Regions from separate parts of the Lysinibacillus sp. JNUCC 51 genome, predicted to be linked through region 4. Evidence: riboswitches for the same ligand, from Rfam matches in the RefSeq annotation. Region 4 holds a riboswitch; each other region holds the start of a gene.
The links. A riboswitch is a leader RNA that binds a small molecule or an ion and turns the genes downstream of it on or off. The one in region 4 is predicted to bind thiamine pyrophosphate.
Positions count from the first base shown of each region.

Region 1: another riboswitch for thiamine pyrophosphate. It lies ahead of thiW (energy coupling factor transporter S component ThiW); the one in region 4 lies ahead of JNUCC51_RS23805 (ABC transporter substrate-binding protein).
Region 2: another riboswitch for thiamine pyrophosphate. It lies ahead of thiM (hydroxyethylthiazole kinase); the one in region 4 lies ahead of JNUCC51_RS23805 (ABC transporter substrate-binding protein).
Region 3: another riboswitch for thiamine pyrophosphate. It lies ahead of thiT (energy-coupled thiamine transporter ThiT); the one in region 4 lies ahead of JNUCC51_RS23805 (ABC transporter substrate-binding protein).

Region 1 covers NZ_CP065545.1:1,456,816-1,465,158, reverse strand. Annotated here, with positions in the region: gene JNUCC51_RS07400 (vWA domain-containing protein) at 1-66, shown strand, start outside; gene JNUCC51_RS07395 (VWA domain-containing protein) at 50-2,647, shown strand; gene thiW (energy coupling factor transporter S component ThiW) at 2,844-3,341, opposite strand; TPP riboswitch at 3,443-3,550, opposite strand; gene JNUCC51_RS07385 (MFS transporter) at 3,617-4,813, opposite strand; gene JNUCC51_RS07380 (ABC transporter substrate-binding protein) at 5,468-6,541, opposite strand; gene JNUCC51_RS07375 (ABC transporter permease) at 6,538-7,335, opposite strand; gene JNUCC51_RS07370 (ABC transporter permease) at 7,332-8,144, opposite strand; gene JNUCC51_RS07365 (ABC transporter ATP-binding protein) at 8,134-8,343, opposite strand, start outside.
Region 2 covers NZ_CP065545.1:3,637,377-3,645,719, forward strand. Annotated here, with positions in the region: gene thiI (tRNA uracil 4-sulfurtransferase ThiI) at 1-75, shown strand, start outside; gene JNUCC51_RS17565 (alpha/beta-type small acid-soluble spore protein) at 228-443, shown strand; gene thiE (thiamine phosphate synthase) at 1,201-1,833, opposite strand; gene thiD (bifunctional hydroxymethylpyrimidine kinase/phosphomethylpyrimidine kinase) at 1,830-2,648, opposite strand; gene thiM (hydroxyethylthiazole kinase) at 2,648-3,403, opposite strand; TPP riboswitch at 3,493-3,591, opposite strand; gene mbcS (acyl-CoA synthetase MbcS) at 3,821-5,410, shown strand; gene sppA (signal peptide peptidase SppA) at 5,618-6,631, shown strand; gene JNUCC51_RS17595 (RDD family protein) at 6,644-7,261, shown strand; gene tpx (thiol peroxidase) at 7,580-8,083, shown strand; gene JNUCC51_RS17605 (class I SAM-dependent methyltransferase) at 8,172-8,343, shown strand, end outside.
Region 3 covers NZ_CP065545.1:3,091,057-3,099,399, reverse strand. Annotated here, with positions in the region: gene JNUCC51_RS14970 (polyphosphate kinase 2 family protein) at 1-725, opposite strand, end outside; gene JNUCC51_RS14965 (TspO-related membrane protein) at 928-1,641, shown strand; gene map (type I methionyl aminopeptidase) at 1,667-2,422, opposite strand; gene JNUCC51_RS14955 (hypothetical protein) at 2,602-2,856, shown strand; gene thiT (energy-coupled thiamine transporter ThiT) at 2,923-3,483, opposite strand; TPP riboswitch at 3,612-3,719, opposite strand; gene JNUCC51_RS14945 (magnetosome magnetite crystal formation protein family) at 3,843-4,178, shown strand; gene JNUCC51_RS24925 (hypothetical protein) at 4,228-4,344, shown strand; gene JNUCC51_RS14940 (SbcC/MukB-like Walker B domain-containing protein) at 4,387-7,467, opposite strand; gene JNUCC51_RS14935 (exonuclease SbcCD subunit D) at 7,464-8,343, opposite strand, start outside.
Region 4 covers NZ_CP065545.1:4,913,108-4,921,450, forward strand. Annotated here, with positions in the region: gene JNUCC51_RS23790 (MFS transporter) at 1-355, opposite strand, end outside; gene JNUCC51_RS23795 (hypothetical protein) at 365-601, opposite strand; gene JNUCC51_RS23800 (TetR/AcrR family transcriptional regulator) at 945-1,364, opposite strand; TPP riboswitch at 1,614-1,723, shown strand; gene JNUCC51_RS23805 (ABC transporter substrate-binding protein) at 1,860-2,855, shown strand; gene JNUCC51_RS23810 (thiamine-binding protein) at 2,857-3,147, shown strand; gene JNUCC51_RS23815 (ABC transporter permease) at 3,147-3,917, shown strand; gene JNUCC51_RS23820 (ABC transporter ATP-binding protein) at 3,895-4,644, shown strand; gene JNUCC51_RS23825 (TatD family hydrolase) at 4,634-5,383, shown strand; gene JNUCC51_RS23830 (hypothetical protein) at 5,553-6,176, shown strand; gene JNUCC51_RS23835 (aminotransferase-like domain-containing protein) at 6,502-7,914, opposite strand; gene JNUCC51_RS23840 (DMT family transporter) at 8,028-8,343, shown strand, end outside.

The DNA.
Region 1 (8,343 bases), 1.7 Mb from region 4:
CTTATGATCTTAGTATTACTTGTTTTAGAGTGGGAGGTGCAACGACGTCGTGGATTTACGAATTGATATGCCATTAGCATTGTTGCTTTTACTTCCATTGCTTATGTATTTTGGATGGACCTATTGGCGTGAGCGTCAGCGACTAAAAAAAGGTCATATCGTCGTGCTAGGTATTCGAATTGTGGCCATATGCTGTTTAGTGTTTGCACTTGCAGAGCCCTATATTTTATTGCCTGTAAAGGAAGAACAGGTAGTATTCTTAGTTGACCGTTCTGCTTCAATGAATGGTACAGATGATGAGATGGCCAATTTTATAGCGGAAAGTTTGCAGTCGAAAAAAGATGACCAGCTTGCAGGGATTTATTCATTTTCATCAACATTACAAACGGAAGCCATATTATCGGATTCTTTAAAGGAAGTGCCGAAGTTTACAGCCATAAAAGCAACAGATCAAACAAATATTGAACAAAGCCTACAGCTCGCTTCAGGTATTGTAGATCCGAAAAAAGCAACGCGACTTGTGCTCTTAACGGATGGCAATGAAACAAAAGGAGATGCCTTAGAATTTTCATCGAAATTTAAAGGGTCAAATATTAGTGTGGATATAGTGCCATTTAACAAACCTGTTGCTAAGGATGTATCCCTGAAAAGCTTTGTCACACCACAAGTTGCTTATGTAGGTGAACAGCAACAGCTAGTCACTGAAATAAATGCAACTGCAGCAGAACGAGGAGAGCTATTATTATACGAAAACGATAAGCTTATTTATCGTGAGGCAGTGGAGCTTGCTGAAGGTTCAAATATTTTTACGTATAAACATTCAGCAACGGCTGAAGGGCTTGTAAAATATGAGGCACTCGTGCAGGTTGAACAGGATGCAATTTTTGAAAATAATAAATTAACAAGCGTCACGATGGTACAAAGTGAACCACATTTACTAATTGTTAATGGCTATGATACGGCATCACCAATTGCAGCAGCGCTTGGCAAACAATCAATTGCCTATGATGTTGTAAATGCTAGTAGTCTGCCAAATGAACTCTCTAGTTATTTACAATACAACGCCATCATTTTTGATAATGTGCCAGGGCATTTAGTAGGCGAGGCAAAAATGAGTGTCATTGAGCAGGCAGTGAAAAACTTCGGTGTCGGTTTTACGATGGTCGGTGGCGAAAATAGCTTTGGCTTAGGCGGCTATTTTAAAACACCAATCGAAACTTTACTACCTGTTGAAATGGAAATTAAGGGAAAAGAGCAATTGCCATCATTAGGGCTTGAAATCGTACTTGACCGCTCTGGAAGTATGTCTGGAGCAAAGCTTGAGCTAGCTAAGGAGGCAGCCGCTCGCTCAGTTGAAATGTTACGAGATGAGGATACGCTCGGGTTTATAGCCTTTGATGATCGACCTTGGGAAATTATTGAGACAGGGCCACTTGGCAAGAAGGAAGAAGCGGTGGATACAATTTTATCTGTAACGCCAGGGGGTGGTACCGAAATATATGGATCGCTTGCTAAAGCTTATGAAAATCTAGCTGATTTAAAGCTACAGCGTAAGCATATTATTCTATTAACTGATGGTCAGTCACAGCCAGGTAACTACGAAGACTTAATTGCACAAGGAAAAGAAAATGGCATTACTCTTTCAACGGTTGCAATTGGTCAAGATGCTGATGCCAACTTACTTGAAGCACTCAGTGAGATGGGCAGTGGGCGTTTCTACGATGTTGTTGATGAGCAGACGATCCCCTCTATTTTATCTCGTGAAACTGCCATGATTTCACGCACATATATTGAGGACAACCCATTTTATCCAACTATATTTAATGCATCTGGCTGGAATACGTTATTTGCAAATGGTGTACCTAAAATGAATGCATATATAGGTACGACAGCAAAGCAGGGGGCCACTGTTATTGCAGAAAGTGAGAAGGAAGATCCAGTACTTGCAGAATGGCAATATGGCCTTGGTAAAACATTCGCCTTTACTTCCGATTCGACAGGGAAATGGACGGGGGACTGGGCAAGATGGCAAAATTGGGGCACATTTTGGCAAACGCTTATTTCAAAAATGCTACCAAGCTATAACGATGTTGCCTATGATGTACGGCTAGAATCTGACGGTTCATTTGTCATCACTGACCCAACAAATGAAGCGGCGTTCTTAGATATTGTTGCTGTTAATGAAGCGGGTGAGGAACTTGAAACTCAGCTTGAAACAATTTCAGCATCACAAGTTCGAGCAGTCGTACAAGCAGAACCAGGACTAATCTTCTTCCGCATTGCGGATGAAGAACAGGCCATTTATCAGGCAGGCTTAAGTGTACCTTATAGTGCTGAGTATGAATTACGACCAGTGAATGATAAGCTAGTCGAAGAACTAACAAAACAAACAGATGGCTCCGTGTTGAAAGAACCGAGCGAAGTGTTCCGTGAATTTACTAAAAAAGGTGCGGAACGCCAAAATATTGCTACATGGCTTTTATTAGCAGGGATGCTATTATTCTTCATTGATATTACCATTCGACGCTTTGGTTGGAGCTTCTTAACTAGGCCGAAGAAAAAAGAGCAGCTTGTCGAGGAAAAACCAATACATGCAGAGGACACAAATGTTGCCCAGATATTAAAGGGCATGAAAAAACGATCTTAGTAAATTAAAACGATGGTTCATCGCTTTTTAGCAATGAGCCATCGTTTTTTGTCATTCTATGGCTATCATCAAAATACTGTATTTTCTAAAATGTTCTGATAAATCGAAGAAACATTCCGATAAAGTCTGAAATTGTTCCGATAAATTTCAAAATTGTTCCGATAAATCTCTCATCCCTTCAAAAAGGGTTTATGATTTATAGAAGAGTATTTAGGTTAGTTACAAATACTGACTTACGCAAGTTGCTGGCAACGACAATGCCTAAGATAGCACCAATAGTACTTGAAGTTAAAAAGGCTGGCATGAAAAATAAAGCAGCAACAGATGTCCCCATTAATAAATGTGCGTAAGGTACTGCAATGAGTGAGGCGATGATACCTGTACCGAACATTTCACCAACACCTGCTAGCCATTGCTTGCCGCTGTATTTATAGGCGAGAGATGCACATATTGCACCAATAACACTTCCAGGTATAGCTAGTAATGAGCCTGTGCCTGTTAAAATACGAATGATTGCTGTGACAAAGGCGACCATAACGGTAGGAACAGGTCCAAGAATGATAGCGCCAATAACATTAATGGCATGTTGTACAGGGTAGGCACGCGCAATCCCCGTAGGTATTGAAACAAAGATAGAACCTGCTACGGCAATTGCTACTAACAAGGCCATGATTGTTAATTTTCGAATTGACATAATTTCGACTCCTTTTTAGTATTTAGTGATTCGCTGATAAACCCGACAAAAAAGCCGCTTCCTAAAAGCAATAGGAAGCGGCCCTGCATTTACATAACAAAAAGCAAGTGTCGCCACTTCCCTCCGCTAGTGTGAACTAGATCAGGTTCAAAGGGTCCGTATATGACCATATACGTCTCAGCCTTTTAAAGACTCCCCTAGTGGTAAGAATTTAATTGTTAGTTTTTATCCTAATAATGTAGCACACTACTAAAAATAGTCAATAACTTTTCAGACTAATTTGAATCAGGATGCATAAGGTGTGGTGCTTTTTTCATTGTCCAAATAAGGGCAATGAAGAAGCAAGCCATTAAAATAATAGACCCGAAAATATAAGGACTGTTCATATTCCAATCGAATAACAGACCTGCTAAAGCTGGACCAATCATATTACCGAGACTCATATACGCATTGTTCAGACCAGCTGCATAGCCTTGTTCATTTTCAGCAAGCTTTGAAATCAGTGTGTTGACAGCTGGGCGAATCAATGTCGTAGCCGTAGAGAAGATTGTCGCTACAATTAAAATAAGTGCAAAGCCAGATGCGAATAATATTAAGAAAATCGCAACGGCTGCAATAAATAAATTGACTAACACTACTTTCATTTCGCCAAAGCGATTAAACAGCGGTGTAATAACAAACATCTGTACAACAACACCAAAAGCGCCGCCCATTACTAATATAATGGCGATATCAGTAGGTGTGTAATTAAACTTTTCTGTCACAAATAATGATAATGTTGTTTGGAAGTTAGCAATTCCGAAAGAGAATACAAGCATGATAATTAGCATGACAAAATAAGGCATTCGGACTGAACGGGCCATCTGCTTTACAAGATTATCCTGCTTCTGCGTCTCTTTCGCTGTGTTCGGTTTTGTAGCAGGTAATAAAAAGAACGATAAAATAGCTGCTAAGATAGCTGCAAATCCAGCCGTATAAAATGGAAAATGTAAACTTACTTTTGAGAGGAATCCACCGATACCTGGTCCAATCATAAAACCAAAGGACATTGCTGCCCCTATCATCCCCATACCTTTTCCACGTTCCTCGTATGTTGTGACGTCAGCCACAAATGCCATTATAGGAGGTGCCACAAATGCAGATCCAAGTCCACCTAAAAAGCGTGCCAAGAAGAGCATCCACACATCTGTAGATAGTCCGAAACCAATTTGTGCAAGTCCTGTAACTATAAGACCGAAAATAATGAGATTTTTACGACCATATTGATCGGAAAGATTCCCAGCAATTGGAGAAAATACGAATTGTGCTAAGGCGAACGTTGCAATCAACATGCCAAGTACTTGTCCTGCAGCACCAAAAAGTTTTAAATACTCAGGCATGACAGGAATAATAATTCCGATACTCCCCATTGCGATAAACATATTAAACATTAAAATATACAAAGCCGCCTTATTAGACTTCTGCTGGGTCATCGAATACCCCTTTCTTTAATCAAATATACTACAGTCTACCACAAGGCTTGTACGTTTGCTATTGACTATAAGTCTGAAATAGACCCAGAAACTTATCTCCAGCTAAACAACAAAAAAGCTGTTCTCAACATAAAGTGAGAACAACTTTAACTTCTTTCAGCAGGAGTCGCCTACTTTTATAGGTGGTGGTATGAATAAGGGTTTAAGGTACTTTTCAGAGGGTGTCTAAACATCTGCTGCTGACGCTACGCTTTCGCGCAAAAGACATCTGTACCTGTCGCTACGCTTTCGCGCAAAAGACATCTGTACCTGTCGCTACGCTTTCGCGCAAAAGACATCTGTACCTGTCGCTACGCTTTCGCGCAAAAGACATCTGTACCTGTCGCTACGCTTTCGCGCAAAAGACATCTGTACCTGTCGCTACGCTTTCGGTACAAAAGACATTTGTAACTGCCGTTTCACTTTCGTTACAGAAAACATTGCTGAAATAAGTTAAGCCTACGGCGGATGTCACGGAATCGGAATGGAGTTCACATAGGATGTTAGCCTAAAATCATCGCATCCAAGCGATAACGGCTAACTGACCTGCATCACGCAGGCCTAAGCACAAAGCCGATTCCTGACGCAATTATGCCGAGGCATAATTGATAGAGGTTATCGAATACTCATTTTAAATTCTAAGAACAGTTCATTGTATTTGCCTAAGTAATCAGGACCTAGGTTTTTATAAACTTCTAATGTTTTACGTTGTTCTTTCGAAGGATAGAAACGCTCATCAGATACAACTTCTTTATCCATTAACTTCATCGCTGCAACATTAGGGGTAGAATAGCCTACATAATCAGCGTTTTTAGCACCTGATTCAGCTTTTAGCATAAAATTAATGAAAGCATGTGCACCATCAATATTTTTTGAAGTTTTTGGGATAACCATATTGTCAAACCATAAATTTGAGCCTTCTTTTGGTACAGCGAAGTCTAAATCTTCATTTTCTGACAGCATGTCTGCTGCTTGACCAGACCAAGTGAGTGCTACAGCAGCTTCATTATTAACCATCAGCGGTGTTATTTCATCTCCAATAATGGCTTTAACATTTGGCGCCAATGTGATTAGTTTATCAGTAGCTTTACGCAACTCCTGGTCATTTAAAGAGTTTAGAGAGTAGCCAAGGTTGTTTAAGCCCATACCAATTACCTCACGTGCACCGTCTACTAAAAAGACTTTACGTTTTAACGAAGGATCCCATAAGTCCTTCCAAGATGAGAAGTCTAGATTTCCAACGAGCTTTGGATTATAGACAATGCCGACTGTTCCCCAGAAATATGGAACGGAATATTTATTGTCGTCATCAAATGGTAAATCTAAAAAATAAGGATCGATATTTTTAAAATTAGGGATTTTCGTTTTATCTAAAGGAATAAGCAAGTTTTCTTCCTTCATTTTTTCAATCATATATTCAGAAGGTACTGCAATATCGTAAGCCGTACCGCCTTGTTGAATTTTTGTCATCATTGCTTCATTGGAATCAAACGTTTCATAGATGACGTGAATGCCTGTTTCTTTTTCAAATTGCTTCAGCAAATCCGGGTCAATATATTCTCCCCAGTTAAAGATTGTTAATGTATCTTTACCACTTTTCCCACCGCCGGCACTTAGGGCGTCAGCAGCATAGAATAAAAGGGCGGAAACGACAAGGATTGCGACTGTTGCTTGAATTAATTGCTTCATTGAGTTCCCCCCGTTCTTTTATTAGCGCGGCTTGTAATGAAGTAATAGCCAACTACGACGATAACCGTTACAAAGAATACTAAACCAGAAATAGCGTTAACCGTTAAGGAAATACCGGCACGTGCCATAGAGTAAATTTCAACAGATAAAGTACTGAAACCGTTACCCGTCACGAAAAATGTTACCGCAAAATCATCTAGAGAATACGTTAATGCAAGAAAGAACCCTGCAAAAATACCAGGTCGAATATACGGTAAAATAACACGCATCATAACATCTTTTTTCGTTGCACCTAAATCCAATGCAGCATCGATTAAAGATTTATTCATTTCTAATAGTTTCGGTAAGACCATTAGTACAACAATCGGGACACTGAACGCTACATGTGCTAATAACACAGAAGTAAAGCCTAATTTAATGCCGACCATTGTGAATAAAATTAAAAAGCTTGCACCAATAATGACATCCGGACTAACAATTAATACATTGTTTAAAGAAAGTAGGGTATTGCGCATTTTGGAATCTTTAACTGTGACTATGCCAATAGCTCCTAGTGTCCCGATGATTGTAGAAATCAATGCAGAGAGTAGTGCCACAATGACTGTGTTAATTAGAATAACGAGTAGACGTGAATCCTCAAATACGGCTTTATAATGTTCTAATGTAAAGGACTCAAAATTATTCATCGATCCGCCACTATTGAACGAATAGAAGACTAAATAGAAGATAGGTGCATACAAAACGATAAAAACAATCGCTAAATACACTCTTGCTGTAGCAGATAGTTTTGTCATCGTACGCGACCTCCTTTATCCTTTTTCTGTCCTGTAATTAACATAATGATGACCATAAATAAAATTAAGAAAACAGCAATTGTTGAACCCATTCCCCAGTTTTGGGTTACAAGGAATTGTTGTTCAATAGCTGTACCAAGTGTAATAACACGGTTACCTGCGATTAAACGAGTAATCATGAAAAGTGATAATGCAGGAATAAATACAACTTGAATTCCTGATTTAACACCGTCCATTGTTAAAGGCAATATAACGCGACGGAATGTTGTAAAGGCAGATGCCCCTAAATCACGTGCTGCATAAATAAGAGCCGGATTTAAACGATCCAATGAGTTGAAAATCGGTAAAATCATAAATGGAATAAAAATATAAACTGATACGAACACAAAGCTAATGTCTGTGAATAGCATTTGCTTCGGATTAAAACCAAATACTTCGATAAATGCATTTAATGGGCCATATAAGCCGAAAATCCCGATAAAGGCATATGTTTTTAACAAAAGATTAATCCAAGAAGGAATAATAATTAGTAAAAGCCAAAGCTGCTTATATTTCGTTTTTGTTAAAAAATAAGCTGTTGGATACGAAACAAGTAACGTAAAGAACGTAATTAAAAACGCATACCAGAATGAACTTAATGTCATTTTTAAATAAACAGAAGTAAAGAATGCTTTATAGTTATCGAGCGTGAAATTGCCATGTATGTCTAGTAGGGAATAGTAAACAACAAGGGCAATCGGTGTGATAACGAAAAGTGCAATCCATAAAACATAAGGAAATAAGGCTGATTTCGAAGTCTTAGTTTGCATCTTCGTCGTCTCCATACGCCTCTAAACGTTTATCGAATTCTTCTTCTGTTTCATTTAAGCGCATTACATGAATTGCTTCTGGATCAAAGTCTAAGCCAATTTCTGTCCCTACTTCAGCTTTTTTCAATGAATGTACAAGCCACTCATTTCCATCTTTGTCATAAGTGGATAATTCATAATGCACCCCTCGGAACAATTG
Region 2 (8,343 bases), 1.3 Mb from region 4:
GCAGTGAAAAACCGTGAAGTCTATATTTTCCCGAAAAAAGAGCAAGAAGCCGATAAATTTGCAGATCTTTTATAGAAGAAACTTGCAATTTCTAAGCTAATGGGCCGACTCAAAGTCTTGAGTCGGCTTTTTTTCGTTCATTCCCTTTAGAGGCACAATTTACCTATAAAATTTTCGTATTAAAAATCTAATATCGCACATTCTATATTCACAAGGAGGTGAGACACATGACAAACAACAACAACCGCAGTTCAAACAAACTTGCTGTACCTGGTGTAGAGTTCGCTCTAGATCAAATGAAATACGAAATTGCACAAGAATTTGGTGTTCAATTAGGAGCTGACGCTTCAGCTCGTGCTAACGGTTCCGTTGGCGGTGAAATCACTAAACGTCTTGTACAAATGGCAGAATCTCAATTAAAAGGTATGCCGAACAACCAATAATTGCTTAATTAGCAATTATTAAAATTAAAACCAGTGACCGTAAAAGGCACTGGTTTTAGTTTGTTTAAATTTTTAATTTTTTATCCCGTTTTAACGGGCAGTAATTAATTTATCTATATGAAAAGAGAAGCGTCAGTTCCTCCCATTTCAATTCAATGAGAGCAAAGAAATAGATGGTGCTAACTGCCCGTAAAAACCCGATTGGTGAAGACTAATAATCAGTGGGGAAAGACCTCCCACTGATTAAAGTTTCACTTTATCCCGTTTTAACGGGCAGTAATTAATTTATCTATATCAAAAGAGAAGCGTCAGTTCCTCCCATTTCAATTCAATGAGAGCAAAGAAATAGGTGGTGCTAACTGCCCGTAAAAACCCGATTGGTGAAGACTAATAATCAGTGGGGAAAGACCCACTGATTAAAGTTTCACTTTATCCCGTTTTAACGGGCAGTAATTAATTTATCTATATCAAAAGAAAAGCGTCAGTTCCTCCCATTTCAATTCAATGAGAGCAAAGAAATAGGTGGTGCTAACTGCCCGTAAAAACCCGATTGGTGAAGACTAATAATCAGTGGGGAAAGACCTCCCACTGATTAAAGTTTCACTTTATCCCGTTTTAACGGGCAGTAATTAATTTATCTATATCAAAAGAGAAGCGTCAGTTCCTCCCATTTCAATTCAATGAGAGCAAAGAAATAGGTGGAGTTAACTACCCGTAAACTCAGTGGGGTAAAAAGACCCCTGATTAAAGTTTCACTTTATCCTACAAATGATTTAAGTGTAGAGACTGTATTTGAAATATCCTCACTTTGGCAAATTGCAGAAATAACTGCTATTCCATCCGCACCTGCTTTAAATACCGTATGAGCATTAGAGCGATTAATACCTCCAATTGCAACGATAGGGAGCTCAGGATATTGTATCCGAACTTGCTGTAAAAAATCAGTTCCACGAGGTGGTTTGGCATCGCTTTTAGAAGTGGTTGGAAAAATTGGACCAATTCCTACATAATCAGCACCATATTGTAGAGCCGTTTGTAATTCAGCTTGTGAATGGACAGAAACACCTAGAATCATATTACCGATTTTTTTACGTACCATCGACACGGGAAAATCCTCTTGTCCAATATGAACGCCATCCGCTCTAAGTTTTATTGCTAGCTCTACATTATCGTTGACGATAAACGGGATATGATACTGTTGACAGAGCTTTTGACATTTGCGAGCAAAATCTTCATAGGCTTGCCCAGTGAGTGCATTTAGTCCTTTTTCCCGATATTGAAACATAGTAATTCCAGATTGCAGAGCTTTCTCTAAAACGTTTAATGGTTCTTGATTTAAAACATTACCTGTACCCATTATAAAATATAGCTGTAAATCGTCACGTTTCATGAAATGATCACCTCGCAAGAATCCTTAAAGTTTTGATAAGCGAAATGATTTGTAGGACCATGGCCATTACCAATAGATAAATCATGAGTTATTGCTAATTGAATAAATTTTTTAGCTTCCTTAATCGCTTCTTCTAAAAGTAGTCCACGACCAAGAAAAGCAGTTAGTGCAGCGGAAAACGTACAGCCTGTACCGTGCGTATTTTTTGTTGCAATACGAGTGGACTTCATGGAAAATGAATGACCATCTTGGAAAAATACATAATCTGTAGCATAACATTCATTCACTAAATGACCGCCTTTAATAATGACGCATTGAACGCCCATTTGTAATAAGACCTTAGCTACTTCTTTAATATCTGCTAAAGAATTGATCTTCCTTCCAGAAAGGGTTTCGGCTTCAGGAATGTTCGGTGTTACGATTGTTGCTAAAGGTAGCAAATAATTGCGTAATGCTTCAATTGCTTCTTGCTGTAATAAGCTTTCGCCACCTTTTGCAATCATGACAGGATCTACAATAAGCGGAATATTTATTTCAGCTAAAATCTGTGAAATTGATTGGATTATTTCAGAAGAAAACAGCATTCCAGTTTTAACGGCGCTTATTGAAAAATCTTCAACTAGTGCTTGGAGTTGTTTTTCAACAAAACTAACTTCAATTGGTAAGACATCCGATACACCAAGAGTATTCTGGGCGGTTAAAGCTGTAATAACAGACGTACCAAATACCTTTAATTCCTGAAATGTTTTTAAATCAGCCTGAATACCTGCACCGCCACCACTATCTGAACCAGCAATTGTCGTTACAATATGCATCATTCTTCACCTTCCTTGGAAAGGCGATGTAGTTCATTCAATACTGCAATTTGAAAATCGCCAATATATTGTGTTAAAGAAGCGGCTTGCTCTGCTACTTTTTTATAAAGCGATAATGTTTCTATTAATTGGTCAAATGGTTTATTTCCTGCAGCGTAGGAAGCACAGCAAATTGCACTCAATAAGCAACCTGTTCCAGTAACTTCTGTCATTTGAGAAGTTCCACCTGTAACCCATTGCTGATGTTTGCCATCAGTAATAAAATCCTCTTCGCCGGTCACAATAACAATACAATTGTAGAGTTGAGCTACTTTTTGTGCCTCAACTTCTAAAGAAATTGAACCACTACCACTATCTACGCCTTTTTGTTGCCATTCTACATTGGCTATAGCAGCAAGCTCTCCAATATTACAACGAATAGCCGCAAATTTTATGTTCTCCAGTAATTGCTGTACCGTTTGTTTGCGGTAAGTTGTTGCACCAGCAGCGACAGGATCTAAAAAAACGGGAATACCAAGAGCATTTGCTTTTTTTCCTGCGAGTAACATTGATTCTTTCATTCGTTCGTTAAGGGTACCGATATTTATCAGTAAGCCTGAGGCAATTGCGACCATTTCTTCAACCTCATGACTGTCATCAGCCATGACTGGAGAAGCACCTATTGCTAATAAGCCATTTGCTTGAAAATTAGCCACAACATAATTAGTAATGCAATGAATAAGTGGATTTTGTTTACGGATCGTTTGAAATACCATTTTAAGTCCTCCTTGTTGGATGGACGTAAGCGTGCAAAAAAGGCTCTTTTTCGTGTAGAAAAAACCACGCAAAAGAGCCTTTCATCAGTAAATAGATGTGAATTGCTCCCTACGTCAGTATTAACTAACAGGTTCAAAGGGTCAGGTTTTACCTTCTCAACTCTAAATGAGTCCCCCTGCAATCATGCTTTTAGTTGACCAAAATGTACCATATTATTCATTCGTGTTCAATAGGGAGTTTTTTCTTCATGTCGAAAACGGCACTAAAGTTAAATTCGAATGGATAGCATCAATACGTGACTGATGCCATATAGCAGAGCATGATAGTTGTCACGACTTTAATGAATTGGAGTGAATTCCATTGAAAATGATAAAAATTGAGTTTTATAATGAGCGTATCAAAAGGGGGCATTTGCCATGAACAGAGAAGATTTAATCGCACCAGAATGGTATAACATTTCAGAGGAAATTGAAAAATATGCACAGGATGCTACAAAAAATGCATTATTAGTTTATAACGAAGATGAGGAAATTCAGTACTTAACATATCAAGCATTACTTGAAAAGGCGAATCAGGCAGCGCATGTATTTACATCCCAAGGTTTAAAAAAAGGTGATGTTATATTAGTTATGGTACCAAGATCAGTTGAAGCGTATATCGTCTATATTGCCGCCTTAAAGGCAGGTTTAACTATTATCCCTAGTTCGGAAATGCTAAGAACAAAGGATATTGAATATCGAATTAATCATGCCAATGCAAAAGGCGTTGTTGCATTTGAGCCTTATATTGAACAATTCGATAGTGTGGGGAATTTACAAGAACTACAGCAATTTGTCATTGGTCATGCACACGAACCTTGGCAGCCGTTGCTAGAAAAAATGCAAAATCAACCTACGACTTACATAAGTTCTACACCGACTAAGAGTACAGACATTGCATTTTTAGCTTATACGAGTGGTACAACAGGCAATCCAAAGGCAGCTGTTCATACACATAGCTGGGGTTATGCGCACTTACGAACTACTGCTCCAAATTGGTTAGGTGTACAAGAAGGCGACATTGTTTGGGCTACAGCAGCTCCAGGATGGCAAAAATGGATTTGGAGCCCGTTCCTTGCTACTTTAGGAAGTGGTGCAACAGCATTTGTTTACAAAGGTCACTTTGATGCGGCGAAATATCTTGCATTGCTTGAAAAATTCAATATTAATATTCTGTGTTGCACACCGACCGAATACAGATTTATGGCAGGTCTTGAAAATTTGCAAGACTTCAATTTAAGTACAATACGTCAGGCTGTGTCAGCGGGTGAACCTTTAAATAGTGAAGTGATAAAAGTATTTTCCGAGGTCTTTAATCTACAAGTACGAGATGGTTATGGACAAACAGAGAATACATTACTTGTTGGTACAATGGTAGGGATGGAGGCTAGAATGGGCTCAATGGGCAAACCTACTCCGGGTAATACTGTTGAAATTATCAATGATTTTGGAAATCCTACTGCAATTGGAGAAGTTGGAGATATTGCTGTACACTGTGAAACACCCGCTTTATTTAAGAAATATTTAAACGATCCAGAACGTACAAATTTACAGTTTAGAGGAGATTGGTATATTACTGGAGATCGTGCATATAAAGATAAGGATGGGTATTTTTGGTTTGAAGGACGTGGCGATGATGTCATCATTTCGTCTGGGTATACGATTGGCCCATTTGAGGTAGAAGATGCATTAATTAAGCATCCAGCAGTAAAAGAAACTGCTGTTGTGGCGAGTCCAGATGGAATTCGTGGAAATCTAGTAAAAGCATTTGTTGTGCTCTCTGATGGAGTAGTTGGAGATGAAGCACTTATAAAAAAACTACAAAGCCATGTAAAAACTTTAACAGCCCCTTATAAATATCCTCGTGCAATCGAGTTTGTAACTAAGCTACCAAAGACTACATCAGGCAAAATTCGCCGTGTCGAATTACGTGAACAAGAAAAAATCCATTATATCAATCATCATTAATTTCCTAGGAAATAATGTCGAAAATCAAAGTTCCTGCTTCTTTTATGAACTTTGATTTTTTTTATGAAATTAGGTAATGTATTATAGGTTGAATAGTTTAAAGCAATAGTATTGGCTCATCACCGTGATAAGACCACATTATTATTGCGATAAGTATGAAACAAATTAGGGTATCAATCGTATTACGTTATGAGGAGGCGGAATGGTATGAATGGTAAAAGGTGGGCCGCTTTAATAATTGCAGGTGTACTATTAGTATTTTCATTAGGAATCAATACTATTTTTGCAATATTTAAATCGGATTTCTTTAGCAATTTTGATAGCTTGGTAGCTGGAAACGAATTGACGGTAATGGAAGAAGTTAAGGAAAGTGGCGAAATGGATAAACGTATTGCATACTTAAAGGTCGATGGTACGATTCAAGATGTTGGCTCAAGTACAGTATGGCAAGCAGTTTCTTATGATCATCAATTTTTCTTAAATCAATTAGATAATATTTTATATGATGATACTGTGGAAGGTATCGTCTTAAGTGTTAATTCACCAGGTGGCGGTGTAAAGGAATCAGCAGAAATTTATAAAAAGCTTATGAAAATTAAAGAAGAGCGACAAATTCCAATCTATGTTTCTATGGATTCGATGGCAGCTTCAGGTGGTTATTACATATCAGCACCTGCAGATAAAATATTTGCGCAACGTGATACAATTACAGGTTCGATTGGTGTCATTATGCAATCTATTAATTATCAGGCGTTAGCGGAAAAAGTCGGTATTAAATATGAAACGTTTAAATCAGGTGAACATAAAGATATGCTTAGCCCAATGCGTGAAGTGACACCAGAAGAGCGTGCTATGATGCAAGACATGATTAATGAAACTTATCAGGAATTCGTTAATATTGTAGCAAAAGGGCGTAATATGTCTGAAGCCGATGTGAAAAAAGTTGCCGATGGTCGAATTCTTAGTGGTAAGAAGGCTCTTGAAGCGGGCTTAGTAGATGAGATTGGCGATGAGGAAGCAACAATTGCTGCATTGCGTAAAGACTTTGGTTTAGAGGACGCAGAATTATTTGAGTATTCATATGATGTGGGTGGCTGGCAATCATATGTTGGGATGAAGATTGGATCAATGTTTGGTCCTTCTGCAGAAGAAAAAATGCTGATGAAAATTATGGCAGATTATAAAGCACCAAAAATGATGTACTTATATGGCGAAAACTAAGGAGGGAGTACAATGACAAACAATGAAATTGTTATGCAAGGTTCACCCTCTATGGATAATGCCTTCCTAATAGATAGGCCAATTACTAATAAAAATTATGCGTTAAAAACGGCAGGCTTTTGGATACGGTTTTGGGCATTTTTATTAGACGGATTCGTTATTGCAGCTGTAGGTGGAATTCTCGTCAACCCAATTTTTTATTTAATGGATTGGTCATTATCTGAAACAGTATGGTACGCACCAATTTCGATTATTTCCGCTATACTTTATTACAGTTATTTCGTATTAATGACGAAATTTTTCGGGCAAACATTAGGGAAAATGATATTTGGATTACGTGTTATTTCATTAAAGCATGAGAAACTGACTTGGTCAGATGTGTTATTCCGTGATTGGATAGGGCGTATCATCAACAGCATTTTTATGCCACTTTATATTCTTGTAGGCATTTTACCAAACAATCAAGGTCTACATGATTATTTCGCGGATACAACAGTCGTTCATGAAAAAGTTTATATTGAAAAAGATATTGTGCAACCATCTTTGCCAATTAAAGAAGAAAAGACTGAATCTGTACCTCTAGAGGAAAACCCAGAACCTGAAAATCTAGAGGGAAAAAACGAAGAATAATGGCTAGAGCTGTCTCATTACTTAGAGACAGCTCTTTATTTTTGTGATAGTTGTGATTAATGGAGTTAGGGTGGTTAGTGTCACAGAGCGCAAGTGAAGCTGCTCATCAGGACACCCTAAGGAAAGCACCCAGTCAGAACGGAAATTAACTCTACATTATGGTGAAGAGCATGGAAAATGGTGCAACCTTAAGCAAACATGGCTGAACTGGTTAGAAAGATTATTTTTTCAAAACTAATTTGACAAGCTGTCTTAGTTGCAATTAATTCCCTCCATTTAGTAATATTATGTACATATGAAGATTAGGAGGCGTTTTATATGGCACAAGTAACATTTAAAAATGGTCCAGTAACACTTGTAGGTAACGAAGTAAAAGTTGGAGACAAAGCACCAGACTTTACTGTATTAGCGAATGATTTATCACCTGTTACATTAAAAGATTCAGAGGGTAAAATTCGCTTATTTAGCGTTGTACCATCATTAGATACTGGTGTTTGCGATGCACAAACACGTCGTTTTAATGAAGAAGCAGCAAACTTAGGTGACAATGTAGTTATCTATACTGTATCTGTTGACCTTCCATTTGCTCAAAAACGTTGGTGTGGCGCAGCGGGCATTGATGCTGTTCAAACAGTATCAGATCACCGTGATCTTTCATTTGGTGAAGCATACGGTGTCTACATCCAAGAATTACGCCTTCTAACGCGTGCGGTGTTTGTTGTAGATGCAAATGACAAAGTAACATATGTGGAATATGTTCCTGAAGCAACAGACCATCCAAACTATGAAGCGGCAATTGCAGCTGTCAAAGCACTAGCATAATTTATTGATTTTAGGCTAAGATATTACTAGACAAAGGAGCTGTGACAAGTTTTGTCACGGCTTCTTTCTGCGTGAAAGGAAGTTGTGTATGGAAAATATCGAAAAGTTATTTGGTATGCTAAATGAACATGCTGAAAAGATAGAAAAAGAACATAATGTTACATTGCTAGAGGGTATTTTAGATGGCTTAGAGGCATGGCTAGATGGGGAAGTTTATTTTTCACAAGATGGTGCTACAAAGGAAGATGTGCGCAAAGCGA
Region 3 (8,343 bases), 1.8 Mb from region 4:
AGGCCACGTTTTTTTGCCTCACGTTCAATATGTGCTAGTGTTTCTTGCAGCACCTGTACACGAGCATATTTTTTATCGTCTCCTGGTATTAGAACCCATGGAGCACTTTTCTTATCGGTCTTCTCAAACATTTCATTGGCAGCTTCTATATACTGAGGTGTTTTTTCACGATTTCGCCAGTCTTCATCTGTTAGCTTCCAAGACTTATATGGATCCTCTTCACGTTCATTAAAACGTTTAAGCTGCTCCTCATCAGATACTTGAAGCCAAAACTTAATAACAATATAATCTCCTGCTGTTAAAATCTTTTCAAAATTATTAATTTCTTCGTATGCACGAGACCACTCTTCATTCGTTGCAAATCCTTCAATACGCTCAACTAATACACGACCATACCATGAGCGATCAAAAATAGCGATTTGCCCATGTTGTGGCAGCTTTCGCCAAAAACGTTGTAAATAATTGTAGCGTAGCTCATGAGGCTGAGGTGCTGAAATTGGATGTACGACATAGCCACGTGGATCAACACGTTCAATTAGACGCTTAATAGCGCCACCCTTACCTGCAGCATCCATACCTTCAAATACTAGAATTAGCCCAATTTTATTGTTTAATAAAAACTGTTGAGCATTTAACATTTCATATTGGAGTACTTTTAACTTCTTTTTATACAACTTCTTATCCAGTTTAACTGATAAATCTAGATCGTTTAAATTTTGAGTCATTAAAACTTCACTCCTTACATTTGAATATTCCCATTGTACTAAAGAAATATATGGATAACTATTCAAATGGTAAATTGTAGATATTTTTAACGAAACAACGCGATACATTGTTGAAAATTTCCGTTATAATGAAAATATAATATTACAGTCCTATACTTATTTGTCTTTTCCTTATACAATTTAACACGAAGGGAGAGAAATCATGCCTCGATTTTTTTTGATGACAATAACTTTTATTGTCTCACTCATCCTAACCTTTTCATCCTATTTCATGAAAATAAACGATCACTCTTTTTTAGAGATTTTAAATCGTTTTCCAGTTATATTTGCACCGTTTAATGTTAGTTATATGATTTGGATTGTAGTTTACATGTTACTTGGTTATTGGTTAGTCATTAATCTAAAAAAGACATCTATTAAACAGACTGTTCTCTTCAGTAGCATATGTATCATGCAGGCGTTAGCAATTGTTGTTTGGCATCACGAACTATTTATCATGTCAATTATCAGTACGTTTGTTTTAGTCATGTATTTGTTAAAGTTGTACAAAACGTACCCTCTCAGCAATAATTCACTTACAGGTCGTATTCCCTTTTCGGTTTATTTAGCATGGGTTACATTTAGCCTGATGACAAATGTAAGCTTTACGCTAACATCTTATCAATGGAATGGTCTTGGCCTTAGTGATCCACTTTGGGCAGTTATTTTACTGACGATTGGAGCAGCAATAGCGCTACATATTCGATTTCATTATTTTGATATTATCTATCCAAGTGTATTTATCTGGTCCTATATTGGGGTCGCATTACATAATGGTTTTGATGAGCTACTTGTGTCAACTGCAGCCTTATTTTTATGTGGAGTGTTACTTGTCGGTATATTATTTATTAAAAAAAATCCTGCCAACCAAAAATAAATTGGTTAGCAGGATTTTTAGCTTTTTATTGTTCATCTAGTGAAGTTAAAATAATTGGTTTGTCTTTAGTGACGATAATTGAATGCTCAATTTGAGCAACTAATGATTTGTCTGGCGTAACGAATGTCCAGCCATCACCAGCCTCTACAATATGCTCAGCTTTCGCTGAGATAAATGGCTCGACAGCAAGCACCATGCCTTCTTTCATAATTGTCGAATCCCATGCATCATAGTAATTTAAAATATGATTTGGCTCATCGTGTAAAGAACGACCTAAACCATGTCCTGTTAGGTTCATAATCACTGTTAAATCATTAGCATATGCTTCACGCTCAACAGCTTTACCGATTTGGTTTAATTTCGATCCAGCTTTTACTTTTGTCATCGCACGGTCGAAAGCACTTTTAGCTACGCGACAAAGCTTTTCTTTATCCTCATAGCCTTCACCAACTACAAATGAAATGCCAGTATCAGCAAAGTAGCCATTTAGTGACCCAGATACGTCTATATTTACGATATCGCCCTCTTCAATCACACGTGTACCCGGAATACCATGTGCAACTTCCTCATTTACACTAATACATGTGTATCCTGGGAAATCATATTCCCCTTTAGGTCCAGAAATAGCTCCTGCTTCAGCAAACATACGGCCTGCAATTTCATCTAGTTCAAGTGTTGTTACACCTGGTTTTGTAGCAGCTTTCATTTCCTCACGAATTTCAGCACAAATACGGCCGATTTTTTTAAAAGCTTCAATCTCTTCTTGCGTTTTTACAATCATTTTTAACGTCCCTTTCATCTAATGTCTACTATTTAATATAACATAACTTTCTATGCATAAAACGCCAAACGCTTTAAATATTATATGCCACCTTAAATTGTAAAGTGCTGAAAAACAAGCTACTCAGCAAAGCGTGGGGTTGATTTCCGTTCCGACTGGGCGCTTCATGGGGGCGTCCAATGAGCCGCTTCGCTTCGCTGAAGGGTCTCCGGGCCAACAGATGTTTTTTGCGCGAAAGTGAAGCGGCAGCAAAAGGGGTTCATCTGCGCGAAAGCGAAGCGGCGGCGGTAACAGCAACGATGTTGGTCACAAATGTGTTATCACAGGACGTGATGGTTTTAGTCTTCGTTCCTCTATCGCTGATCCCCAAGCAGTCGCCCAGCCTCCACTCTAATCAACTTATATACTACTTTTCAATCAACTGTCATCACTAAAGATGGATGTTTTAGTTTTAAATTTAATAATAATAAAACCCTCCACTCATGTGAAGGGCGTAATAGTTATGATTTTCGTTTCATTAATTGAGGTGCTGCCGTAAATAGCAGAACACCAACAATTGCTGTTAAAATCGTAGCTGGTAGCATATATGTTCCATTATAGATGATTGAATAAATCCACGCATTTTGATCGCCAGCATACTCTGAGAAAAATACAGCGCCCGCAATGGTATGAGCTGCATAACGTAAAAAGCCAGCTAATACCGTTCCTAAAATAATATAAAGCGCCATTTTCATTTTGTTTAAATCTTTGGCTGCATCTAGCACTGGTCGGCGAACAACAGCCGCCAAGCCTACTACTGTAAAGGCAACACCATAATCAAGTAATCCTTGTAGCCAATGTATAATATAGGCGCCAAACATTGTTTGCATAACACCAATAAGTAAACCCGTTGTCAGACCTGGAATAAGGCCCCAGCGGAATGCTATTAAAATTATTGGTACCATCACTAGACTAACAGAGCCACCTTGTGCCCATACTTTAAAGGAAACCTGATCTAGCACAAGGCCAATCGCTGCGAATATCGCAATCTCCACAAGCATTAAAAGTCTTTTATTGTCCATAAATATTCTCTCCTTTGTTCCGATGTAGGATACAAGAGCAGGAATAGAAATCAGCTAGCAAATATGTCCTTATTTGACATCCATAATGGTAAAAACGATGCCAGGACAGAGCCTCACATCGTAAAAGTGTCGGTTTCTATCCACATCCCTACGCAAGTGTTAACTTACAGGTTCGAAGAGTCAAAGCATTACGTGCCCAGTCTCAGCTGACATCATCAGCTCCCCTTGTGGTCGTTACATCTTAATTTATTTGAACAACCTCATTGTACGCAAACATTGTCATGATTACAACCTCTTCCAAATTTTTTTTGAAACTTTATCATTTTTCATGCGTAAATATTAAAAAAGGAGGTACTACTATGGAGAACCAAAAAATTTTATCTGCCTTTAGTTATCTCAGTATTTTATTCGCACCCTTTATTGTTCCATTAGTCGTTTACTTTGTCACAAAAGATAGCGACGTAAAGAGTCACTCTATCCGAGCACTTATTTCACATTTAATTCCAGTCGCATTCGGAATAATATTATTTGTAGTCTTTATTTTCTCAACTTTATCGTTCAACACCAATTTCGATCTAAATTCAGGTAGTAATAATTTTCTTATCATTTGGTTTGCTTCATTCGCAATTTACATTCTCATTTCATTAGGAGTAGTTATTTGGAATATTATTCAAGCTGTTCGCGTGATTCGATAAGTTTCATCTCAACTCACGTTGAACAGATAGTCTAAGGAGCTGTTATTTTGTGAAAGTATCTAAAGTTGTCAAAGTCGCCGTAAAATTAGCACCTATCGCTATCCCAATTGTAAAAAAAGTAATTGCTGCAAAGAAAGGAACTAATCCTAACATAACTAAAAAATGATAAAGAGGCGTATTTCCACACAATGGAAACACGCCTCCTTTTTTATTTTACTTCAAAATATGTTTGACTATGACCGTTCATTGCTTTTTCGACATGCAATACAGCGGGCATTGTAGCTTTTAACTCTGCAACGTGAGAAATAACTCCAATCATACGTCCAGAATCTTGTAAATCAATAAGCGTATCAATCGCCTTATTTAACGCTTCTTCATCGAGAGAACCAAAGCCCTCATCAATAAACATTGTCTCAATGCGAATATTACCTTGATAGCTTTGAATAACATCTGCCATCCCAAGGGCAAGACTTAAAGACGCATTAAACTTTTCTCCCCCTGATAATGTTTTCACATCTCGTAATTGATCCGTATAGGCATCATACACATCTAGTCCTAGCCCACTTTGCTTGGCATGCTTTTCTAAGCGATCTGAACGCCGCAGTTCAAACTGACCATTGGATAGATGATAAAGCCGGACATTTGCTGCATCTGTAATTTTATCTAAATAATTAATTTGAATATAACGCTCAAAGGACAGCTTTTTCTCATTCTGCCCATTTAGCATTGCATAAAGTTCCTTCACCCGTCCCGCTTCTTTTTCAAGTAAACGAATCTCCTGCTCGGTCCCCTCAACTTTTTCGATAAAGTCTGCACAAGCCTTCGCAAATCCTTCCATTTGTTGCAATACTTTAAAGGCTTCCTCATATGTGATACGAAGCATCTCTAACTTTTCTTCCATTGCCGTTAAATCTTGTTTCTCTTGCCCTTTAAGATGCTTCTCCCCCTCAGTAATTTGTACTCGTAATGAGTGGATTTGTAGTGCATAATCATTGCAAGCCTTCCGTAAAGCTTCTATTTGCTGCACGCTCCGCTTCCCTGTAGCAAATTCTTCATAGCTTTCAAAGCCTGCTTCCGTCATACTTACTGAAAATTGTTCCCGCTTTTCATCCATTTTCAGCTTTAATTCCTCAAAAGTCTGTTTCGCAATTTCTACGGTCATTCTAGCATTATTCGCTGCTTCCTTGGCAGATTGCAGATTTTGTTGACTGAGATTCCATGCTGCTTGTAATGCAACCTTTTGTGAACCTATATCAGTAATCGCCTGCTTCAATGCTTGTAGCGTCGTAAGATTTTCTGGAATATGCTTTTGCTGTTCTTCCACAATTGCTTGTTGTTTAGTCAATTCCTTCGTCTTCTCAGCTAAATATTGCTCTAGTTTTATTTGCTTTTCTTGTAGCTGCTCAATTCGTGTACGATGATCCTTTTGTTGCATACGTATATCAGACAATTGATTGCTCACTACTTTTAAGATTGTTATTTGTTGCTCTAAGTTTTGCAAGGAAGCTACAATTTGTGCTTGATTCGATTGATCAATCTCATTCTTCTCTAACTGTTCTAGCGCTTCTTGTAAAAGATGCTTTGTAGAATTCAAGAAAGCCTCTTTCTCTAAAAACTTGCGCTCATCAGTAGTAGCCTTTCCTCGTAAAGCTTCCACCTGTGCTAATTCGATCATCTCTAATTGCTCACGATGTGTTTCGAGATGCGTTGTACTACCACACACCGGGCAAGGCTCTCCATCCTTAAGTTGCTGCGCCAAAATACTTGCCTGACTCGCAATCCATTGCTGCTCCAGCTTTTTAAGAGCTTGCTTACTTTCTTGATGATGAACATTAGTAGTGGCTACATCCTGCTCAGCAGTTGCAACTGCTCTCGTGTATTTTTCGACTTGCGCTAGTAATGATACGTGTTCTTTTAGCTTCGGTAGCTGTTCTAAATAACTTTCATATGGCTCAAGTTGTTTTTCATATTGTTCAATTGTTTTTGCTAATTGCTGGACTTGTATTTGTCCTGTTTCTAAGATCTTACTATTATCGTCTACTGCTAGCTTTGCTGTTGCAACATATTGTTCAGCTATTTGCATTTGCTGCAGATTATTCTCATACGCTTCGAATGTCGGTAATAATGCTTGTAGCTGTAATTCCTGCTGTAGAACGTGTTGCCGTTCAGATTCTTTCGCCTCTTCAATGTTAAACTTTTCCTGCGCTATCTTTAACCGAGCTTCTGCGTTTTGCTGCTCGGCCATCGCTTGCTGGTAGGATTGTTCTTTCCGATTTTGCTCAGCACGTAAATCGATACATTGTTGCTCAAGTATGACAAGACGTTCTGCTTTTTCTGCTAATGCAATTTCACGTTCTTTTGCGCTATATATATCTTGTTCTTGTAACAATGCTTGTAGGCGATTCTGACGGTTAGTTTGCTCATCAAATTGCTCATTTAGTGTTTTTGCCATACTATAAAATTCTTGCTCTTTTTGATGATGCGCATACGCCTCTTTATAGCGTTGCTGTTCTAATTGTATACATTCTGTATAATAGGTCTGCTCCTCTTCCAGAGCCTTCTTCAACTGATGCATATTTTCAGTATTAGTAGTAATGCAAGTAAATAAAGTTGATGAACGTTGTGGTAAAGCCCCTGCAATTTGGCCAAGAAGATGCTCCTTTAATTGTTTAGCACGCAGTAAATCACTTTCCGCTTCTTTTCGTTTCGCATCAAGTCTTTTTGTCATCACACCAAAGCGATCTGTTTTAAAAATTTTGCGCAAAATAACTTCTTTATTCGTAGAATCTGAGGTTAACAGTTTGCGAAATTCACCTTGTGGTAGCATAACAATTTGACTAAACTGATCCTTGGTGAGGCCGATTATATCCTGTAGCTTTTTATCTACCTCAAGCGTTTGCTGTTTTTCTACAATACTATAATCAAGGGTGTCTCCTTTGATTTCAGCGAGTTCAATCTTCTTGCCAGTAACACTTTTATTTTTTGCTTTAATATGACCTGGCTGACGTAAAATTTGATAGACCTTATCATGCATTTCAAAAACAAGTTCCACAGCAGTATAGACATCATCATCTGCAAACCCGCTTCGAAGCATAGCAGTATCCTGACGATCTTCACCGCTACCCGATCCGTAAAGTGCATAGCAAATAGCATCAAAAATAGTCGTTTTCCCTGCACCTGTTTTTCCGGAAATCGCAAATAGACGATGTTCACCAAGCTGTTGGAAATCAATAACCTCAGTATTTTTATATGGACCGAACGCAGTAATCGTTAACTTTAAAGGCTTCATTTTACTGTCTCCCGCTCCTCATCTAATAATTCTTGTAGCATCTCTGTGAATAGACGCTCTGTATCTTGATCAGGCTGTATGCCAATTATATCTGTAAAAAATGATCGGAATAAATCGATGTCTTCTATCTTCTCTGTCTCAACCGCCTGAATTTCATGTGGTACCTCTTGACGTATTGCTTTACGCTCAACATGCATCGCATTAGGAAACACTGTACGAATACGTTCCATCGGCGAAGTTACTGGCGTAGTATCTGTTAAGCGTACAAATACATAATCGTCACTTGGTGGTAATTGCAATAAATCATCCATTAATCCCTCTACCACACGTAAATCTCGTCTAGCTATAAGCTTTCGTTTTGCGACAGTAACTTCTCCCTGCGCATCTAGCTCAATTATTAAAAAGCCCTTCTCATGTAAGTGCTCAGATAATGAATACTTCAATGGAGAGCCAGCATATCGAATCGTTTCATTCAACACAAAATGCGCTTTATGCAAATGGCCAAGTGCTGTGTAATTAAAAGGCTTAAACAATGCTGCACTTACACAATCCGAGCCTCCTATTGATAAAGGTCGTTCAGAATCACTCGTATTCGCTTCCTCTTCTCCATACTTCGTCACAAAGGCATGTCCAACAAAAACATTGCGCTTTGTCGTATCTAAACTTTGCTCAATATGTTCGATAATTTTTCCCATCGCATCTTGATGAGATCTAATGGAATCATCCTCTAAAATAGTCCTTACTGAAGCCGGCTCTGCATAAGGAACGAGATGAAAATGTACTTCACCATACTCATCATGAAAAACTATCGGGGTATGATCTTTCGTAAATTGGCCTTTAATATGTAGTCCACTATCACTCATTAAACTACTGCCA
Region 4 (8,343 bases):
TAGAAGAAGTCTTAGATGAAGGTTCTGGTAAGTAGGTTTCTGTGATAAAGAATATGGTCATGAATACAGATAGCAATGAAATTAGTGAAATCCCAATAAATAGCTCAAATAAGTAGTTTTTAAAAAGAAATGCGCCAATGATTCCTCCAATTGCAGTTGATAAATTCCCCAACCAGTAGCTAATTGTAAATACAAGCTTTCTCGACTCGGAATTAGTAACATCAATAATCATAGCTTGTGCGGCTGGCTGAAACATTCCTCCACAAAACATATTGATGATAAAGAATGCGGCAGAAATATATGGAAGGTTAAACCAAGGTGAATTACAAAGTGCTATAAACAGATACGAAAGCAATATACCAATTTAAGCATAAATCATTATTTTTTTTCGCCCAATTTTATCTGAAATATGCCCTCCGATAAATCCTCCAATGCCCCCGCTAATCACTATTATTATAAGAATAATACCCGTTTTAGTAGCTCCGATATTTTGAGTAAAATAAATTGCCAGAAAAGGTATAACAGCCATAGAAATAAGGCCGCCTAGAAATTGCATGACTAGGCGAAGTTTGATGTTGGGATGGATATCTCTCAATTTCATATAAATCACTCCTCGTATAATAAGTAAGCGCTTTTCCGATAAAGGAAGTGGTGGTCTCATTTACTCTTTTTATGTTTTCCTAATTGAGGCCTGCATAGCTAGGGGAGTCAAAAAGGAAATCATCCAAACTATTTTTCATGTGGAAAAAAATATTGTCTATAGATGCCGCCCAGTTTTTTGAGGTTCCTAATTTTATTGGGTACATGAGAAGGATGGAAAAGGCTTATGAATTAGAGATAGGTCCAAATAATCTTAGGGCTTGTCTCGTTATATCCTTCCACACCCTGTTTGTATACTCATCGATAAACGTTAAACGCATTCCGTTTAAAATGGATAGGTATGACTAAGTAATTAATGAAGGTGACTCTTCATAAAAGTAACCAAGCCTTTGACCTGCTTCAATAACCGGATAAATACAGTCTATGAATAATTTAACAAAATCATCTAGTTCTTTAAAAAGCTTTGGAAATCGTTCAGGTCTTGCAAGAACCTGTTGAATTAATCGTAGGTATTCACTTCTCGTTGCAAAAAGTTGCACATGACAATCTATCATTTTCTTAATTATTTCAAGAGGCTCACCTGTAAAGCGTTCTTCTATTTCAATAAAATATGGTTTGATTTCCTCCAAGGGTTCCAATATTGCCGCTTCATAAAGTTCTTCTTTTGAATTAAAATACGTAAATACGGTGCCAAAGCTAACTCCTGCTGCCTTAGCAATTTCGGCCACTTTTGTCATTTTCACTATATAATTTAATTGCGGCATTTAAAATTGTAGATCTTTTTCTTTTCTTTTTTTCATCATTAGTAAGTATCGAATTCATTTTGTTACTCCTTTCATAATAAATGATTGATTAATCAATCAAGTTTTATTGTAATTTGTTTCCATTGTCAATATAATAAAGGGTTTTTTTCTATATTTACAGGTAGTTAAAATATTTATGGCGCTTTCAGTAAATCGAGCCTTGTCATTTCCGGATAGGTATGGGTATAATAATCACGAAAAGTTCATATGGAAAGAATGTAGGGGGGCTGGTGTTGCCAGCTGAGATTGTGTCCGATAGACGCTGACCCTTTGAACCTGATTTGGCTCGTACCAGCGTAGGGAACATCTATTCAAAAAGTAAAAGTTTTTGATATTGTTTGCAAAACGTCTGGGAAGAATCCTAGGCGTTTTTTATGTTTTCAGACTTCGCTTTCTTCTGGTAAAAACATTCATCATTCATAAACACTTTCACATTACTTACTTGGAGGATTCAGCATGAAAAAATGGTTATTCATCCTGATGGCTGTACTTTTAACTTTAGTGGGCTGTAGCGAAAAAGAGGTTAAAAAGGATGCTAAAGGATTAACGAAAGTGTCAGTCGTTCTTGATTGGACACCGAACACAAATCATACAGGTTTATATGTAGCGAAAAAACTTGGCTACTTTAAGGAACAGGGCTTAGATGTTGATATTTTATTACCTGGCGAAACGGGAGCCGATCAGCTTGTGGCGTCTGGCAAGGCTCAGTTTGGAGTAAGTTATCAGGAAGGGATTACACAGGCACGTGTGCAGGATGTACCTTTAGTATCGATCGCAGCGATTATTCAACATAATACTTCTGGCTTCGCATCCACTGCATCAAAAGGCATTACGTCACCAAAGGATTTTGAAGGTAAAACATACGGTGGCTGGGGTGCACCACTTGAAAAGGCTGTACTACAATCACTAATGCAAACAAAAAATGCAGATATTAATAAGTTAGATATTGTCAATGCGGGAGATTTAGATTTCTTCACAATGATGAAAAAAGATATTGATTTTGCGTGGATTTATTATGCATGGACAGGTATTGAAGCAGAATTGCGTGGCGAAAAACTAAACATGCTATATTTAACAGATTATAGCGATCAGTTAGATTATTACACACCTGTACTTGCTACAAATGAAAAAATGATTAAGGATGATCCTGAGACGGTAAAAGCATTTGTCGCTGCTGCAGCAAAGGGTTATGAATATGCGATAAATCATCCAAAAGAAGCAGCTGATATTTTACTTGAAGCGGTACCTGATTTAGATAAGAACCTTGTCCATAAAAGTCAGGAATGGCTAGCAGATAAGTATCAAGACGACGCTGCACAATGGGGCGAGCAAAAGCTATCTGTTTGGGAAAACTACGCGAAATGGATGACAGATAACAAAGTTTTAGAGGGCGAATTTAACGCAAAACAAGCATTTACAAACGACTTTTTACCGAAAAAGGAGACGAAGTAGTATGGCAAACTCATTAATTAGTGTACAAATTATCCCGAAAACTGAAAAATATGAAGATGTTATCCCGTATGTCGATGCAGCGATTGCTGTTATAGACGCATCAGGGGTGAAATATGAAGTTCATCCGTTAGAAACGACAATGGAGGGCGAGCTATCGACTTTACTACAAATCATTGAAAAAATGAATGACAAGATGATTGAGCTTGGCGCTATCAATGTCATTACGCAAGTGAAAATTTTATATAAGCCATCAGGTATTACAATGGATACGCTAACGGAGAAATACCAGTGATGAAGCAAGCTGTTAAACAAGGAAGGACGATAATTTTTATCGCCTTCCTCTTATTCATATGGGAACTTATTGTCCGTTTTGCAGACGTGCCACATTGGCTATTGCCTACACCAAGTTCCATTTTGAAAGAAGGCTTTCAATCGTATGAGACGTTTGTGCCACATGCTTTAGCGACTATTCAATTAGCACTTCTAGGTCTTGCCATCGGAATATTATGTGGGCTAACGGTTGCCGTGCTATTACATCGTTTTACATTTGTGCGAGAGCTGTTTTATCCTATTCTCATTATGTCACAAAATGTCCCTGTGCTCGTCCTAGCACCGCTCTTAATCATTTGGTTTGGCTTTGGTTTATTGCCAAAGCTTATTATTATTTGTCTTGTGTGCTTTTTCCCAATTGTTATTTCGGCAATGGATGGCTTTCGTCAAACTTCGCCTGAACTCAAGCATTATTTTGAAATGATTGGGGCTACGAAAGCACAAACCTTTTGGAAGCTAGAATGGCCCTATGCGTACCCGGCGATTTTTTCAGGCATTAAGATTGCCGCAACGTATAGCGTTATGGGAGCTGTAATTGCGGAATGGTTGGGTGCGAAAAAGGGGATTGGTGTCTATATGACATTAGCACAATCTTCATTTCGAACAGATCGAGTGTTTGTAGCGATATTTGCCATCGTATTTTTAAGTTTATTATTATTTAGTGCTATTCAATTATTAGAAAAACTTGTTGTGAAGGGGAGAGGACGCCATGTTAAGCATTCAAAACATTGATAAATCCTTTGATGCTCTTCCGGTTATTCGCAATTTATCTTTTGAGGTGAAGGACGGGGAATTTGTTGCGATTATCGGTCCGTCAGGTAGTGGAAAAAGTACACTCTTTCAATTAATTGGTGGTGTTACTTCTATTGATAAGGGCGTTATTTTATTAAACGATACAGATATCCAGCAAAAAAGAGGGACGATTGGCTATATGCCTCAGCAGCCCTGCTTACTACCGTGGCGTACGATATTAGAAAACGTCGCGATTGTCGAGGAGCTTCATCGAAAACCAAATGTTGAACTTGCCAAGGAATGGTTAGATAAAGTAGGGCTCGCAGCGTTTGAACATGCGTATCCTAATGAGCTGTCGGGCGGTATGCAACAGCGGGTATCGTTTATTCGCGCAATTGTCAGTAATAAGCCCATTTTATGCTTAGATGAACCGTTTTCTGCACTGGATGAGTTTACAAGGCTTGAAATGCAGGCGTGGCTATTATCGATATGGGAGAAAGATCGAAAATCTATATTGTTCGTTACACATAGTATTGAGGAAGCTCTCTTTTTAGCTGATCGAATTATCGTACTCACGAAACGTCCGGCGACGGTTAAAAAGGAAATGATAGTACCTTTTGCAAGGCCACGACAAGAAGAAATTCGCCATTCCGCTACATTTACGGCTTTGAAGCAACAGTTGTTCACGTATTTAAAAGAAGAAAAGGATGAGGCGAATGTTGATTGATGCACATATTCATTTAGATCAGTATAAGGAACAAGACATACCAACTTTGCTTGAGGAAGCTGAACATGTCATTGCGGTTAGTATGAATCTTCCATCGTGCGAGAGGACGTTAAAGCTGTCAAAAGCTTTTACGAAGGTAAAGGCAGCGTTTGGCTTTCATCCTGAACAACCGTTACCTAGTGTTGCGGAGGAAGAGATGTTATTCAAGTGGATACGCCAACACTCAGATGAAATGGTGGCGATTGGAGAGGTAGGGTTGCCTTATTATTTGAGGCAGGAGAAGGCGATTGATGATCGTCCGTATGTGGCATTGTTAGAACGGTTTATAATATTGGCGAAGGAATTAAATAAACCAATTGTGTTACATGCTGTTTATGAAGATGCGGGGATTGTTTGTGATTTGCTAGAAAAACATCAAGTAACGAAAGCGCATTTCCATTGGTTTAAAGGCGATGAGGTAGTGATTGAACGGATGATTTCTAATGGATATTTCATTTCTGTGACGCCTGATTGTACGTATGAGACTGAGATTCAACAGCTTCTTAAAAAATATCCAATCGAACTGATAATGGTAGAAACAGATGGACCATGGCCTTTTGAAGGTCCTTTTGACAATAAGCGAACATCTCCGTGGATGATTGATCATTCCGTAGAGGTTATTGCATCGATAAAGGGGCTTACAACAAAGGAAGCGGCACGCATCATCACAAGAAATACGACAATATTTTATAATTTATAGTAAAAAACACAGCTGTTCTATTAAAGAGTAGCTGTGTTTTTTTTAAGGGTTGTTTTTTTAAAGATTGTTGTTATCTAACTAACTAGGTAGTATAGGTATTATTTGGTTTTTAAGTTATAATATAGATGTAATTAGGGTGAGATTTTTCATCTATAGAAGGAGCCGAATTATGAAGTTAACGAAAATAGCATATACAGGATTATTTGTAACTGTTTTATTAACAGGATGTACGAAGGAAGAAACTAAAATCGAAGAGGTAAAACCGGAAGAATCTAAAATTGAAAAAGTAAAGCCGGAAGAAACTAAAGTCAACAACGCGAAGCTGTGGAAGGATGTTTCAACCCCCGAAGGCTTTAACGATTATGGAATCGAACCAACTTTAGAAGCTTGGATTGCCTATCACGCTAAAGATATTACCAAAACAACCGACGTGAACGAATATTATCCGAAGGCAGATAGACTCACTTCTGAAATGAAATATTTTCGGGTTCAAGGCGATGACCTTCAAAAGGACTTTGAAAACCTGAATGTTCTTCAAATTTGGATGGGACATCTTGAGTATGTTTTATCGAGACCGGACACGCCAGATTCTGATAGACCAAGGTTTAATAACGACTTAAAACAGACTTTCAAGTATTTCACTGAATTACTTCACGATCTCGACATTATAATAAATTACGATGGAAAGGGCGAAACATTCGGGCTTACACGCCAATTAGACGGGAACAAGGTTAAAGAATTGGAATCGTACCTCTATGGGAATGGTAACCCCTATCAAAATAACGCGTATTAAGGTCACATCTATTGGGGGATTATTATTTTGGATTACTGGCAAGGTATGATGCTGTATTTGAATGGTGGTTTACTGAAAATCAAAAGACAAAAGGCAAGTTGATCTACATAATGTGTAGAAGCAACTTGCTTTTTAATTTTTAACAGCAACAATCTATACGAAAACAGCCTTTATAAAATGCCAGAATCGCTGATGAAAATAATAAAAAGAACGTCCACTTTTAAGAGAAAGTTTAAAAAATGATCTATTTATTAACTCAACTTTCGTAGAGCAAAATAGGAAGGCAAGCCCTGATATAGCCTTGCAAACTATCCAAGACCCTCTCCTAAAGAGATTGCGCCACTGCAACAAACCTTTTTACCCCTTCTCTTAGTTGTTTTTCATTTGTGTAAGAATAGCTTAAACGTATCCAGGATGAAAGTTGTTTTAATGGATCACAAACTTGACCTGGCACAAAGGATATAGATTGTTCAATACTTTTGGTTAATAATAATTCAGTTGAAAGTTTATCTGGGAGTTGCACCCATAAATTAAGCCCGCCTTTTGGACTGGTCCATTTCCAATCTGTTACTGCCAGCTCTTCCTCCATAATTTCCTTTCGAATCTGTAGGGCGATCCGGATTTTCTCCAAGTGCTGCTGCAATCTTAGTGATGAAAAGTAATGGAGGAAAATTTTTTGATTGAGAAGTGGTGAGCCATTATCAGCTAACGATTTTACTGTTAGTAGTGAATTCATTAATGTTGATTGACAAATAACAGCCGCAATTCTCAATCCAGGTGATATATATTTGCAAAAGCTCCGGATATAAATGACTGTCCCAGCAGTATCATATGTGTAAATTGGTGGAGGCGGGGCATGATCAAAATATATGTCGTGATAGGCATCGTCCTCAATTAATAGACATCGATATTGTTCAGCTAATTCTACTAATTTTTTGCGCTGCTCAACTGAAACAGTATAACCAGTTGGGTTATGGAATGTTGGGTTGAGATAAAATAGGCGTGGTTTATATTGTTTCATATATAATTCAACCTGCTTTAAATCGTACCCGTCTGGATGGATATCAACCGTTGCAATCTGGGCACCTTGTGCTCTAAAAACATCAATTGCAGAACTATAGCTTGGACGTTCAAATAAAACGACGTCTCTTGGCTTAATGAAAGTTTGAGCGATTAAGTGAATCGCTTGCTGTGAGCCAGAAGTGATTAACAGGTCATCTGCATTAAGATGAGTTTTATACTGATTAATAAAATATTGAGTGAGTGTTTCACGTAGCTCTAAATCACCTTGCACAGTTGAGTAGGTTGCAAGTACTTTTGGATAAAGGTCAAACACTTTCTTCACGTAATCTGAAAAATAATGATTAGGCAAAAGATTTGGATCAATTAATGCCTGAGAAAAATGATAGGAAACAGGTAATTGATGAATTTCAGATAAATGATTTTTTTGAACGTATGCAGAAACAATTGGATTGTCCAAATGTAGATATTCAAGATTTTTCGTCACACTTGATTGGACAAAATAGCCTGCTTTATCTTTTACATAAACTTTGTCATGCTTTTTCAGTAATTGATAAGCCTTTAATACAGTTAATCGATGAACATTCATTTCAGATGCTAATTGGCGGACGGAGGGAATCTTTTCATGTTCTTTCCATTCTTTACGTTCTATTCGGTCCAAAACATAATCATATACTTTCTTAAAAAGATAATCTCCATTTTGAATCGCTTTACTCACATCGATTCCTCCTATTCAAGACGATTGTACCACGATCCAATGTAATCTGTTCTATCTTATTCAATCTGTTCTACCGTCTTTCTTTTATGATAGAAAAAGAGGAGGAGTTTTATATGGTTATAATTAATTATTTCTTTATGTGTTTGATTTTTGGAACGACATTTTTAGCGATTAAAATTGGGGTTGATGCGGGAGGGCCTCCATTTTTATCAGCTGGACTTCGTTTTTTAATTGCTGGTTTGCTGCTATTTAGTTTTATGGTTTGGAGAGAAAAAACGACAATACGGTTATTATTTCGCAAAGAGATGTTTTTTACAGGAATAGGGTTAACCTTTGGGACGTTCACCACATTATACTGGGCAGAACAGTATGTGACATCAGGGATTGCAGCTGTCTTATCTGCTACAGGTCCAATGATGATCATAGTTA